One region of the Janthinobacterium sp. YR213 genome, then DNA from elsewhere that is predicted to be linked to it. Evidence: predicted binding sites of a transcription regulator. Region 1 holds the regulator's gene; the other holds the start of a gene.
What was found. Region 1 encodes FNR, which switches genes on or off when oxygen is low (the NO sensors DNR and NnrR bind a similar motif). Its sites were predicted from a motif close to TTGATNNNNATCAA; they were not measured.
Positions count from the first base shown of each region.

Region 2: a site for FNR is predicted at 2,893-2,906, ahead of cydD (thiol reductant ABC exporter subunit CydD). Genes of this name have one in related genera too.

Region 1 is NZ_FNDA01000003.1:769,187-774,387, reverse strand. It holds gene ccoG (cytochrome c oxidase accessory protein CcoG) at 1-823, shown strand, start outside; gene BLT98_RS17400 (FixH family protein) at 926-1,450, shown strand; gene fnr (fumarate/nitrate reduction transcriptional regulator Fnr) at 1,588-2,346, opposite strand; gene BLT98_RS17390 (response regulator) at 2,596-5,201, shown strand, end outside.
Region 2 is NZ_FNDA01000004.1:398,269-403,469, forward strand. It holds gene glmM (phosphoglucosamine mutase) at 1-656, shown strand, start outside; tRNA gene BLT98_RS19495 (tRNA-Pro) at 739-815, shown strand; tRNA gene BLT98_RS19500 (tRNA-Arg) at 910-984, shown strand; gene BLT98_RS19505 (hypothetical protein) at 1,068-1,247, opposite strand; gene BLT98_RS29590 (PEP-CTERM sorting domain-containing protein) at 1,408-1,974, opposite strand; gene BLT98_RS19515 (GbsR/MarR family transcriptional regulator) at 2,281-2,832, opposite strand; gene cydD (thiol reductant ABC exporter subunit CydD) at 2,972-4,660, shown strand; gene BLT98_RS19525 (amino acid ABC transporter ATP-binding/permease protein) at 4,657-5,201, shown strand, end outside.

The sequences.
Region 1 (5,201 bases):
GGTCTTGTTCTACAGCCTGGCAACCTACGGCAACGCGGGCTGGCTGCGCGAGCAGGTGTGCAAATACATGTGCCCCTACGCGCGCTTCCAGAGCGCCATGTTCGACCAGGACACGCTGATCATCACCTACGATGCCAAGCGCGGCGAACCGCGTGGCGCCATGAGCAAGAAGGCCGGCAACAACGACAAGCTGGGCGATTGCATCGACTGTACCCTGTGCGTGCAGGTGTGTCCGACCGGCATCGATATCCGCAACGGCCTGCAGTATGAATGCATCGGCTGCGCCGCCTGCGTCGATGCCTGCAACAGCGTGATGGACAAGGTCGAGCGGCCGCGTGGCCTGATACGCTACAGCACCGACCATGCGATGGAAAACAACTTCAATTCGAAGCAGATACGCCAGCGCGCCATGCGCCCGCGCGTCTTGATCTACACTTCCATCCTGGCCCTGATCATCATCGCCGTGTGTACCTCGCTGGCCCTGCGCACGCCCCTGAAAATGGACGTGATCCGCGACCGCGGTTCGATGGGACGCGAAGTGGAAGACGGCATGATCGAAAACGTCTACCGCCTGCAGATCATGAATACGTCCGAGCAAAGCCAGCATTTTAAAATCAGCGCTTCCGGCTTGCCGGGCCTGACCTTGCTGACGCGCGAAGAAGTGACCTTGCAGCCGACGGAAACGCTGGGCTGGCCGATCCGCCTGCGCGTGCCGCACGGCGTCGGCGAGAAGGGCTCGAACAAGATTGCGATCGAATTGCAATCGCTGGACGATCCATCGCTGCATGTGCGCGAAAGCGCGGTATTCATCGTGCCACGTTAACAAGGAAAGGCGGACGGGGACCGGGTGCCCTCGCCGCCGCCACGAAGTTGCAGGAAGGCCGGTCCCCATGCGGGGACTGGCTGATTAAACAGGAGAAACAGCATGTCCGACAGTCTGAAACTGCAAGCCCCCGTTGCACCGTGGTACAAGCATCGCTGGCCATGGCTGCTGATGATCGGTCCCGGCCTGTCCGTGGTCGTCGGCAGCTTCATGGGCTATATCGCGTTTACGCAGCCCGATGCGCTGGTGGTGGGCGATTATTACAAGCAGGGCAAGGCAATCAACCAGGATTTGAAGCGCGACACGATCGCCAGCGACCTGGCCATGGATACGCGCCTGTCATATGACGTGGCTGCAGCGCGCCTCAGTGGTTCCGTGCACAGCTTCGGCAAGGCCTATCAGGCGCCGCTGCAGCTGCACCTGGCGCATGCGACCCTGCCGGAAAAGGATATCAAGCTGCTGGTGCAGCCCGATGCGGCCGGCAATTTTTCCGTAGCACTGCCGATGCTCGAGCGCAGCCGCTGGCAAGTGCTGGTGGAAAACGACAAACGCGAGTGGCGCCTGTCCGGCATCTGGACCTGGCCCCTGCAACGCAGCATCGCGCTGCACGCGGATGAAGAGCTTTAACGTACAGCGCCGGGAAAACCGTCGCGAGCGGCAGTGATTTGTGGTTGAGAAGCGCAGCTGTGCTATGCACGGGGGCGCCGAGCCAGCGAGCATCGCAGGCCGCAAAGCGCGACGCGCAGCAGGTTTTGACGGTGCTGTTACTTGCAGGTGTCCGTGCCGGCCGTAATCGCTTTCAACTTGGCCGGCTGCAGGATTTCGATCTCGCGGTTCGAGACGCGCAGCCAGCCTTCCTTCTTGAATTTCGACAATAAGCGGCTGACGCTTTCGATGGTCAGGCCCAGATAGTTGCCGATTTCCTCGCGCGACATGCGCAGCTGGAAATTGCTGCCCGAATAGCCACGTGCTTCATAGCGCGACGCCAGGTTGACGATGAAGGCGGCAAAACGCTGGGTCGCCTGCATATTGCCCAGCAATAGCATGACGCTTTGCTCGCGCGTGATTTCCTGGCTCATCATGCGGTGGAAATGACGCAGCAGGGTCGGCATATTGCCCAGCAATTGTTCCAGGCTGGAAAACGGAATTTCACACACTTCGCTGTCTTCCAGCGCCACGGCATTACAGTGGTGGCGGTCGGCGCTGATGGCGTCCATGCCCAGCAGTTCACCGGCCATCTGGAAACCCGTCACCTGCTCTTCGCCACCCGGATTGATCTGGTAGGTCTTGAAGTGCCCCAGGCGGATCGCGTACAGGTTCTGGAACGAGTCGCCGATGCGGAACAGCGAGGCCCCGCGCACGATCTTGCGGCGGCGGCCGATGATCTGGTCCAGCCTATCCATGTCGCCCACATCAAGGCCCATCGGCAGGCACAATTGATGCATGCTGCAGGTCGAGCATCGTGCACGCAACGCCTCCACGTTCACGGTGGGCAAGGTGGGAGTGAGTAGCGCTTCAGTCATGTCGGTACCTTTTAGAAAATGCAACAACAAGTTTACTGCATACAGCTGCATACAGGGTTGCCGTATGCCAATTTCACCGTAAATTCGGCGAATAAACGACGTCCAGCCTTTAATTATATGGCAACATCGTCAAAAGCCCATACGGGGCGGGCAATTTGCGCGGCGGCGCTTGCCAAGCTGGGGTATTGATAGGAAAATTCCTGACAGCATTATCTGCCGCCTGTGCCGCCCGGCACTGAAAAGGAAATCATGAAGCCTCTCGGCATTAAAGCAAAAGTCGCGCTGGCCACCAGCCTGACCTCGATCGCCATGATCGCGCTGGTCACCATGATCCAGGTGCAGCACATGCGCGACGACTTCACCCGAGTACTGCTGAGCCAGCAGTCATCCCTGATCAGCCGCACCGCTGCCGAGCTCGACGACAAGCTGGGCATGCTGCTGCAGATTGTCACCCTGACGGCCAGGCAGCAGCCGCCGGAACTGATCGCCCAGCCCGCCAAACTGCGCGAATACTATGCGCGCCGCTCGATGCTGGTGCTGTTCGACGACGTGCTGGTGCTCGATGCGCATGGCGCCATCGTGGCCGACATGCCGGAAGTGGCGGGGCGCGCCGGCATCAACGTCGCCGAGCGCGAGTATTTCCAGACCGTCCTGCGCACGCGCCAGCCCATGATTACCGAGCCGATGCTGGGCAAGTCGAGCGGCATGCCCATCGTGCAGATGGTGGCGCCCGTGCTGGCCGCCGATGGCCAGGTGGCCGGCGTGGTGATCGGCGTGCTGCGCCTGTACAAGGACAATCTGCTGGGCCGCCTGCGCTCGGAAAAGATCGGCAAGAGCGGCTATTACTTCATCCTCACGCGCGGCGCCGTGCCGCGCTATGTGCTGCACCCCGATACCAGCCGTTTGCTGCAGCCACGCAAGCCGAACGCCAACCTGACGACCACCCAACTGCTGAAGGAGGATGGCGAAGGCAGCATGGTCAGCACCAACAGCCGCGGCATCACGGCCGTCAACAGCTTCAAGCGCCTGAAATCCGTGAACTGGCTGCTGGCCGCCTCGCTGCCCGTCGAGGATGCCTTCGAACCGTTCGATGGCGTACTGTACCGGCTGGTGCTGTGGAGCATCCTCGCTTCGCTGCTGGCCGCCTTTGTTCTGGGCTTGGTCACCGTGCGCCTGCTGTCGCCGCTGGTGCGCCTGCGCGACACCCTGCTGGCCCTGCGCACCAGCGGCAGCCGTTTCACCCCCGTGCCGGTACAGCAGCGCGACGAGATCGGCGAACTGACGGAAGCGTTCAACGGCCTGATGAGCGAACGCGACCGCCTGCAGCAGGAACTCGAAGCGCGCGCGGCGGAGCTGGAGCAGGAACGCGACCGGGCCGAGGCGGCCAACCGTGCCAAGAGCGATTTCGTGGCCAACATGAGCCATGAAATCCGCACGCCCCTCAATGCCGTGCTGGGCATGGTGTATTTGCTGGGCAATACCAGGCTCGACACGGAACAGCGCAAGTACCTGACCATGGTCAGAGTGGCGGGCCAGTCGCTGCTGGGCATCCTCAACGATGTACTCGACTATTCGAAGATCGAGGCGCGCCGCATGGAATTGTCACCCGTCGAATTCGACCTCGACGAAGTCATGAATACCCTGGCCACGACGATGACGATGAATGCGGGCGAAAAGGAACTGGAACTGGCCATCGCCGTCGAGCCCGACGTGCCGCGGCGCCTCGTGGGCGACGCCCAGCGCCTGCAGCAAATTCTCGTCAACCTGGCCGGCAACGCCATCAAGTTTACCGAGAGCGGCGAAGTGGTGGTGGCCGTCAGCCTGGCCGAGAGCGAAAACGGGCGCGCCTGGCTGCGCTTCGAAGTGCGCGACACGGGCATCGGCATGACGGAACTGCAGCAACAGCAGCTGTTTGCCGCGTTTTCACAGGGCGACCAGAGCATCACGCGGCGCTTCGGCGGCACGGGCCTGGGCCTGGCCATCAGCAAGCAGCTGATCCACATGATGGGCGGCGACATCGCCGTCGCCAGCAGCGAAGGCAAGGGCAGCCGCTTCTGGTTCAGCGTGCCCTTCGAGATGCTGGCGCAGCCGGCCGAAACGCGGCGCACGCCGGCCCTGGGCCAGCTGCGCCTGCTGGTGGCCGACGACAACCGCACGACGCGCGAACTGATCGTCAAGCTGATCGAGGCGTGGGGCTGGCTGGCCGACGAAGTGGACTCCGGCTTTGCCGCAATCGAACTGTACCGCGAACGCCTGGCGCAGCAGCAGCCGTATGATGTGGTGCTGGCCGACTGGCACATGCCCGTGATGGACGGACTGGCCACGGCCAAGGCCATCCGCCAGGCGGCCAGCGGCCAGCGCCAGCCCATCGTGGTGATGGTCAACGCCTTCGCCCGCAACCACCTGGAGGAAATCTCCAGTGCGGCCGAGGCCGATGTCGTGCTGATGAAGCCGATCACGGGCTCCAGCCTGTTCGATGCCCTGCACCAGGCGCTGATCGCCAAGAATGACGGCGGCGAGCAGCGCATCCTGCACCAGCCGCTGGGCACGGAACTGGCCGGCGTGCATTTCCTGCTGGTGGAAGACAATCATTTGAACCAGGCCGTGGCGCGCGGCATCCTCGAACACATGGGCGCCACCCTGGACGTGGTGGGCGACGGCTTGCAAGCCGTGGAACGGCTGCGCACGGAAGCGCTGCGCTACGACATCGTGCTGATGGACATGCAGATGCCCGTCATGGACGGTTTCAGCGCCACCCACATCATCCGCACGGAACTGCGCCTGAACCTGCCCGTGATCGCCATGACGGCCGGCGTGCTGGCGTCCGAGCGCGAGCGCTGCATGACGGCCGGCAT
Region 2 (5,201 bases), on a different contig from region 1:
TGGCCGAAGCCGTCGTCGAGCATGGCGCGGACCTCGGTATCGCCCTTGACGGCGACGCCGACCGCCTGATCATGTGCGACGCCACCGGGCGTCTGTATAACGGCGATGAATTGTTGTACGTCATGGTCAAGGACCGCCTGGCGACAGGCGCCGTGGCCGGTGCCGTCGGCACCTTGATGACGAATATGGCGCTGGAAGTGCTGTTCAAGCAGCAGGGCATCGGCTTTGCGCGCGCCAAGGTGGGCGACCGCTACGTGCTGGAAGTCATGAAGGAAAAAGGTTGGATCCTGGGCGGCGAAGGTTCCGGCCATTTGCTGTGCCTGGACAAGCACACGACGGGCGACGGCATCGTCTCCGCGCTGCAAGTATTGTCCGCGCTCAAGCGCAGCGGCCAGAGCCTGCAGCAATGCCTGGCCGAGCTGGTGTTGTTCCCGCAAACCCTGATCAACCTGCGCGTGGCGCCCGGTTTCGACTGGCAGAAAAATGCCGCCATGGTGGCCGAGAAGGAACTGGTCGAGGCCGAGCTGGGCGAGACGGGCCGCGTGCTGATCCGCGCTTCGGGCACGGAACCGCTGATCCGCGTAATGGTGGAAGCGAAAGACAAGGAGAAGGCCGAGTCGATGGCGCGCCGCATCGCCGATAAAGTGACCGCGTGACAGGCAGGAACCGATAGTTATTTCCATCTAATTCGTCTATGGCAATTGACGAAATTGGGTGGGGGCGTTATTATCTTGTCTTCGGAGTGTGGCGCAGCCCGGTAGCGCACCTGGTTTGGGACCAGGGGGTCCAAGGTTCGAATCCTTGTACTCCGACCAAAGTCATAAGCGGGCTGTCAGAAATGACAGCCCGTTTTCTATTCCGCGCTGGCATTTCATTGCTGGCGCGCATGGATTAAAATACTGCACCTCTCCGCCCATCGTTCAACGGATAGGACAACGGTCTTCTAAACCGTGAATGGGGGTTCGATTCCCTCTGGGCGGACCAGTTTCATACTGGCCACGATCATGCGGCGGCAAACTGCCGCAACGCAGCTCCTCTTTCCCTCCATTCGGTTTTCGCGCAGCTGCTCACGGCTGCGCAAACAGTACCACGCTCAGCAAATACAGCAGTGGCGCCGCGCACAGCAGCGCCGAGCATGCCGAAATGATTTTTCTGTTGGCCAGTCGGGCCAGGCGCAGCCGTTCCCGCACGGGCAGGTGCTGGCGGAGCACCTTGCGTGCGCGTGGCTGAAACGGTTGTTCATGCATGGGGACTCCCTCGTCGGTCGGCAGTGGATGCCGCCAAGCATAGCGAGGGGAGTCTAAAAATAGTGTAAACAGTGGGCCTGGCGCCGCAAGTGCGGCGTAAACAGGCCGTGCGTGTGGAGGGCGGCAGCGGGCGCTGGTGCGCCGCTGCCGTTCATGCGGCTTACTTTCCTTGGCGGCGGCGTGCCAGGAAGCCCAGCAGGCCCAGGCCGGCGAGCAGCATGGCATAGGTTTCAGGTTCCGGCACGGCGGAAATGAAGGCCCTGTAGTTGCTCAGATCCTTGGGCAGGCCCGCCACCGTGAAGGTGGTGCCGGCAGCCACGGGTGCGGCCCAGTGGAACACCAGTTCGCCCTGGCCGAAGTGGATGGCCAGGTAGTCATAGGCGGCCGCGCTCGTATAGGAATTGACACCGCCACTCAAGCCTGCCGTGGTGCCGGCAGTGCAGCCCGAGGTGGCGTTGTCGCAATACGAGACGGCGGCGCCCAGGCTGGTGCCGAACACGCCATTGATATAACCCTGGATGTCCGAGGGACTCTGTGGTACCAGGTTATCGTCATAATATTTCACCTGCAGTGCCGGCGATGGTGAATAGGTGACGGTGCTGCCGGCGATGACGAAACCGCTGGCCGGACCCACATCCACCCAGGTGGCCGCTTGCGCCGCACTTGCCAGTACAGTCATTGCGGCCAGCATGGATGCCTTGATGGCAATGCTCTTTATGCTTTTCATGAAAATCCCCTTGTGCTTGAGACAGTCGCTTCATATTGTCGGGACGCGTCCCTGCATGCCGGGGAAGTCATCCCATTGCCCGTTTTAGCTGCTTTTACCTATTTCCTGCGCGTAGTGAATACGCATATGAAAGCTTACTCTTGATATAAATTAATACAATTTTAATAATTCTATTGGTTGGCTTGACAACATCGTATATGGCTATGTTTGGCTGTGCCAGCGATAGCCATCATGAGGTTGGGGAATGGCGTGACAAGGGCGCCAGTTTGTGCTGGCGGCGTCTTGCTTTGGGGAAGGGGGGGGGCGTCAGTCGCTGTTGTTGCTGACGCCAAACAGGCGATCCTTGGCGTTGAGCAGCTTTTGCACCTTGGCGCCCATTTTCATCAGCTGCGCCATCGATTCGGGCGACAGGCGCTGCAAGTCGTCGAACCAGGTGTTGGCCAGGTCGACCAATTCATACATTTCGCGCATGCGCTCCTGCGCATACTGGTCCACGGGTTCCGTGGCCGGCGTCAGCAGCGATTCGCGCAGCACCGTCAGGGTGGGCGCCACTTCGCGGCGGCGGCGCTCGGCGGCCACCACGCGGAAGATTTGCCACACATCGCCCAGCGAGGAAAAATACTCGCGCCGGTCGCCGGGGATGCGCGACTGGCGTATCAAGCCCCAGCCCTGCAATTCCTTGAGGCCGATGCTCACGTTCGAGCGTGAAAAACTCAGGTGTTCCGCGATTTCATCCGCGTGTAAAGGATGCTCCGCGACAAACAACAAGGCGTACACTTGCCCCACCGTACGGTTAAAGCCCCAGCGGCTGCCCATCTCGCCGAAATGGCTGACGAAGGTCAGGATCAGCGGCGTCATTTGGATATGTTGAGTTTTCATAATTATCTGAATTTTTTCACGCCACACCCGCAGGGTCAATTGATATATGTCATGTTTCGCAGTATTATACAAAATATCGAATTTACAGAAAATTCTGAAAACTCAAGAAGTATAGAAGATGCCGACCACGCCCTTGTCCTTGCCCCGCTTTATTCTTCCCCGTGTCGCCAGCCTGGCGCAGGGCGGTGCCGCCTTGCTGTGGCTGCCACAAGCGGCCTTGCTGGCCTGGGCCGTGCAAGCCATGCAGGGCGGTGCGCCCTGGCGTGCGGCCCTGCTGCCGGCCGCTGGCGTGCTGCTGCTGGGTGTGCTGCGCGCCGGCTGCGAAGCGTGGGGCGCGCGGCGCATGTATGCGGCGGCGCGCGAGCACCTGTCGACCTTGCGCGCGCAAGTGGCACAGGCGCTGGCGCAGCGTTCGCCGCTGGACCGCCAGCGCGCCCAGTCGGGCCAGGCGGCCAGCATCATCGCCGAACAGGCCGAAGCCATCGTGCCGTATCTGGTGCGCTACAAGCCGGCACGCTGGAAAGTCATGCTCGTGCCGCTCGTGATCCTCGCCGTGGTGACGCCGCTGTCGTGGATCGCCGCCTTGATCCTGCTCATCGCCGCGCCCCTGATTCCCGTCTTCATGGCCCTCGTCGGCATGGGCGCGCAAGCGGCCAGCCGCGCGCAGATGGTGGAGATGGGCAGCATGAACGCCTTTCTGCTGGACCGCCTGCGCGGCCTGGCCACCTTGCGCGCGCTCGACGCCGTCGACGCCACGGCTGAACGGCTGGACTCCTCGTCGCAATCCGTGCGCCGGCGCACGATGGTGGTGCTGCGCATCGCCTTTTTGTCGTCCGCTGTGCTGGAACTGTTTTCCGCGCTGGGCGTGGCCATGGTGGCCGCGTTTATCGGTTTCTCCTTGTTGGGCAGCATCAATTTCGGCACCTGGGGCCGGGAACTGAACCTGGGGCAGGGCTTGTTCATCCTGCTGCTGGCGCCCGCGTTTTTCGAGCCCTTGCGCGAACTGGCCGCCGTCTGGCATGACAAGGCGGCCGGCGAAGCGGGCCTGGCCGGCTTGCACGACCTGGCGGGCGAGGGTGTGCCCCTGCCTGGCGCGCAGGTACTGCCTGCCGCCGTCTCCGCCGCCGCCATGGCGGTGGCGGCACCGCCCGCCGTGGAGCTCCGGCAATTGCGCTTTGCCCATCCCGGCGAGGCCCCCGTGTTCGACGGTTTCGACTTGAAGGTGCTTGCCGGCGAGCATGTGGCCCTGCTGGGCGCCAGCGGCGCCGGCAAGACCACCTTGCTATCCTTGCTGGCCGGCTTGCTGCCCGCCAGCGGCGGAGACATCCGCATCGGCGGCGTGCGCCTGACCGACAGCACGGTCAATACCTTGCGCCAGCGCATGGCCTGGATGGGGCAGCGCCCGCACGTGTTTGCCGCGTCCGTCAGCCAGAACGTGACCCTGGGCCGCGTTGGCGCGAATGCTGCGCAAGTGACGCAGGCCCTGCATCTGGCTGACCTGGCTGCCGTGGCGCAGGCGCAGCCGGCCGTCATGCTCAGCGATGGCGGCCAGGGCTTGTCCGGTGGCGAAGCCGTGCGCCTGGCCCTGGCCCGCGTGGCCCTGCATCCGCATGCCGACCTGCTGCTGGTCGATGAACCGACGGCGCACCTGGACAGCGAAACGGCGGCGCGCGTGACGGATGCCTTGCTGGCACTGGCGAAAGGCAAGACGATGATCGTCGCCACACACGACCCCGTGCTGGCTGGCCGGCTGCAGCGCACGGTGCAGGTCGATGCCCGGGTCCTGGTACAGGAGCAGCAGGCATGAAAAATTCACTGATACGCAACCCCGTCCTGCGCCAGTTGCTGCTGGCCCAGCCCGGCAAGCTGATCGGCGGCGCCTTGCTGGCGGCCCTGACGGCGGTGTCCGGCATGGCCTTATTGGGCTTGTCCGGCTGGTTTATTACCGCCACCTCGATCGCCGGCCTGCATGCGTCCACCGCGATCCTGTTCGACGTGTTCGGCCCGTCCGCCGGCATCCGCCTGCTGGCCATCGGCCGCACGGGCTCTCGCTATGCGGAGCGCCTCGTCACGCACGACGCCACGTTCGCCGCGCTGGCCAGCATCCGCGTGCGGCTGTTCCGTGGCTGGTCGCGCCCGGAAGCGGCCAGCCGCCTGCTGCGCCAGCCCGCCAAGCTGCTGTTCCGCCTGACGGCCGATATCGACGCGCTCGAATCGCTGTACTTGCGCCTGCTGGTGCCCACCTTCACGGCCTTGTGCGCGGCCTTGCTGGCTGGCGTGGCGCTGGGCGCGATGCAGTGGCAGCTGGGCCTGGGCCTGGCCGCATGGCTGCTGGCCGCCGGCGGGGG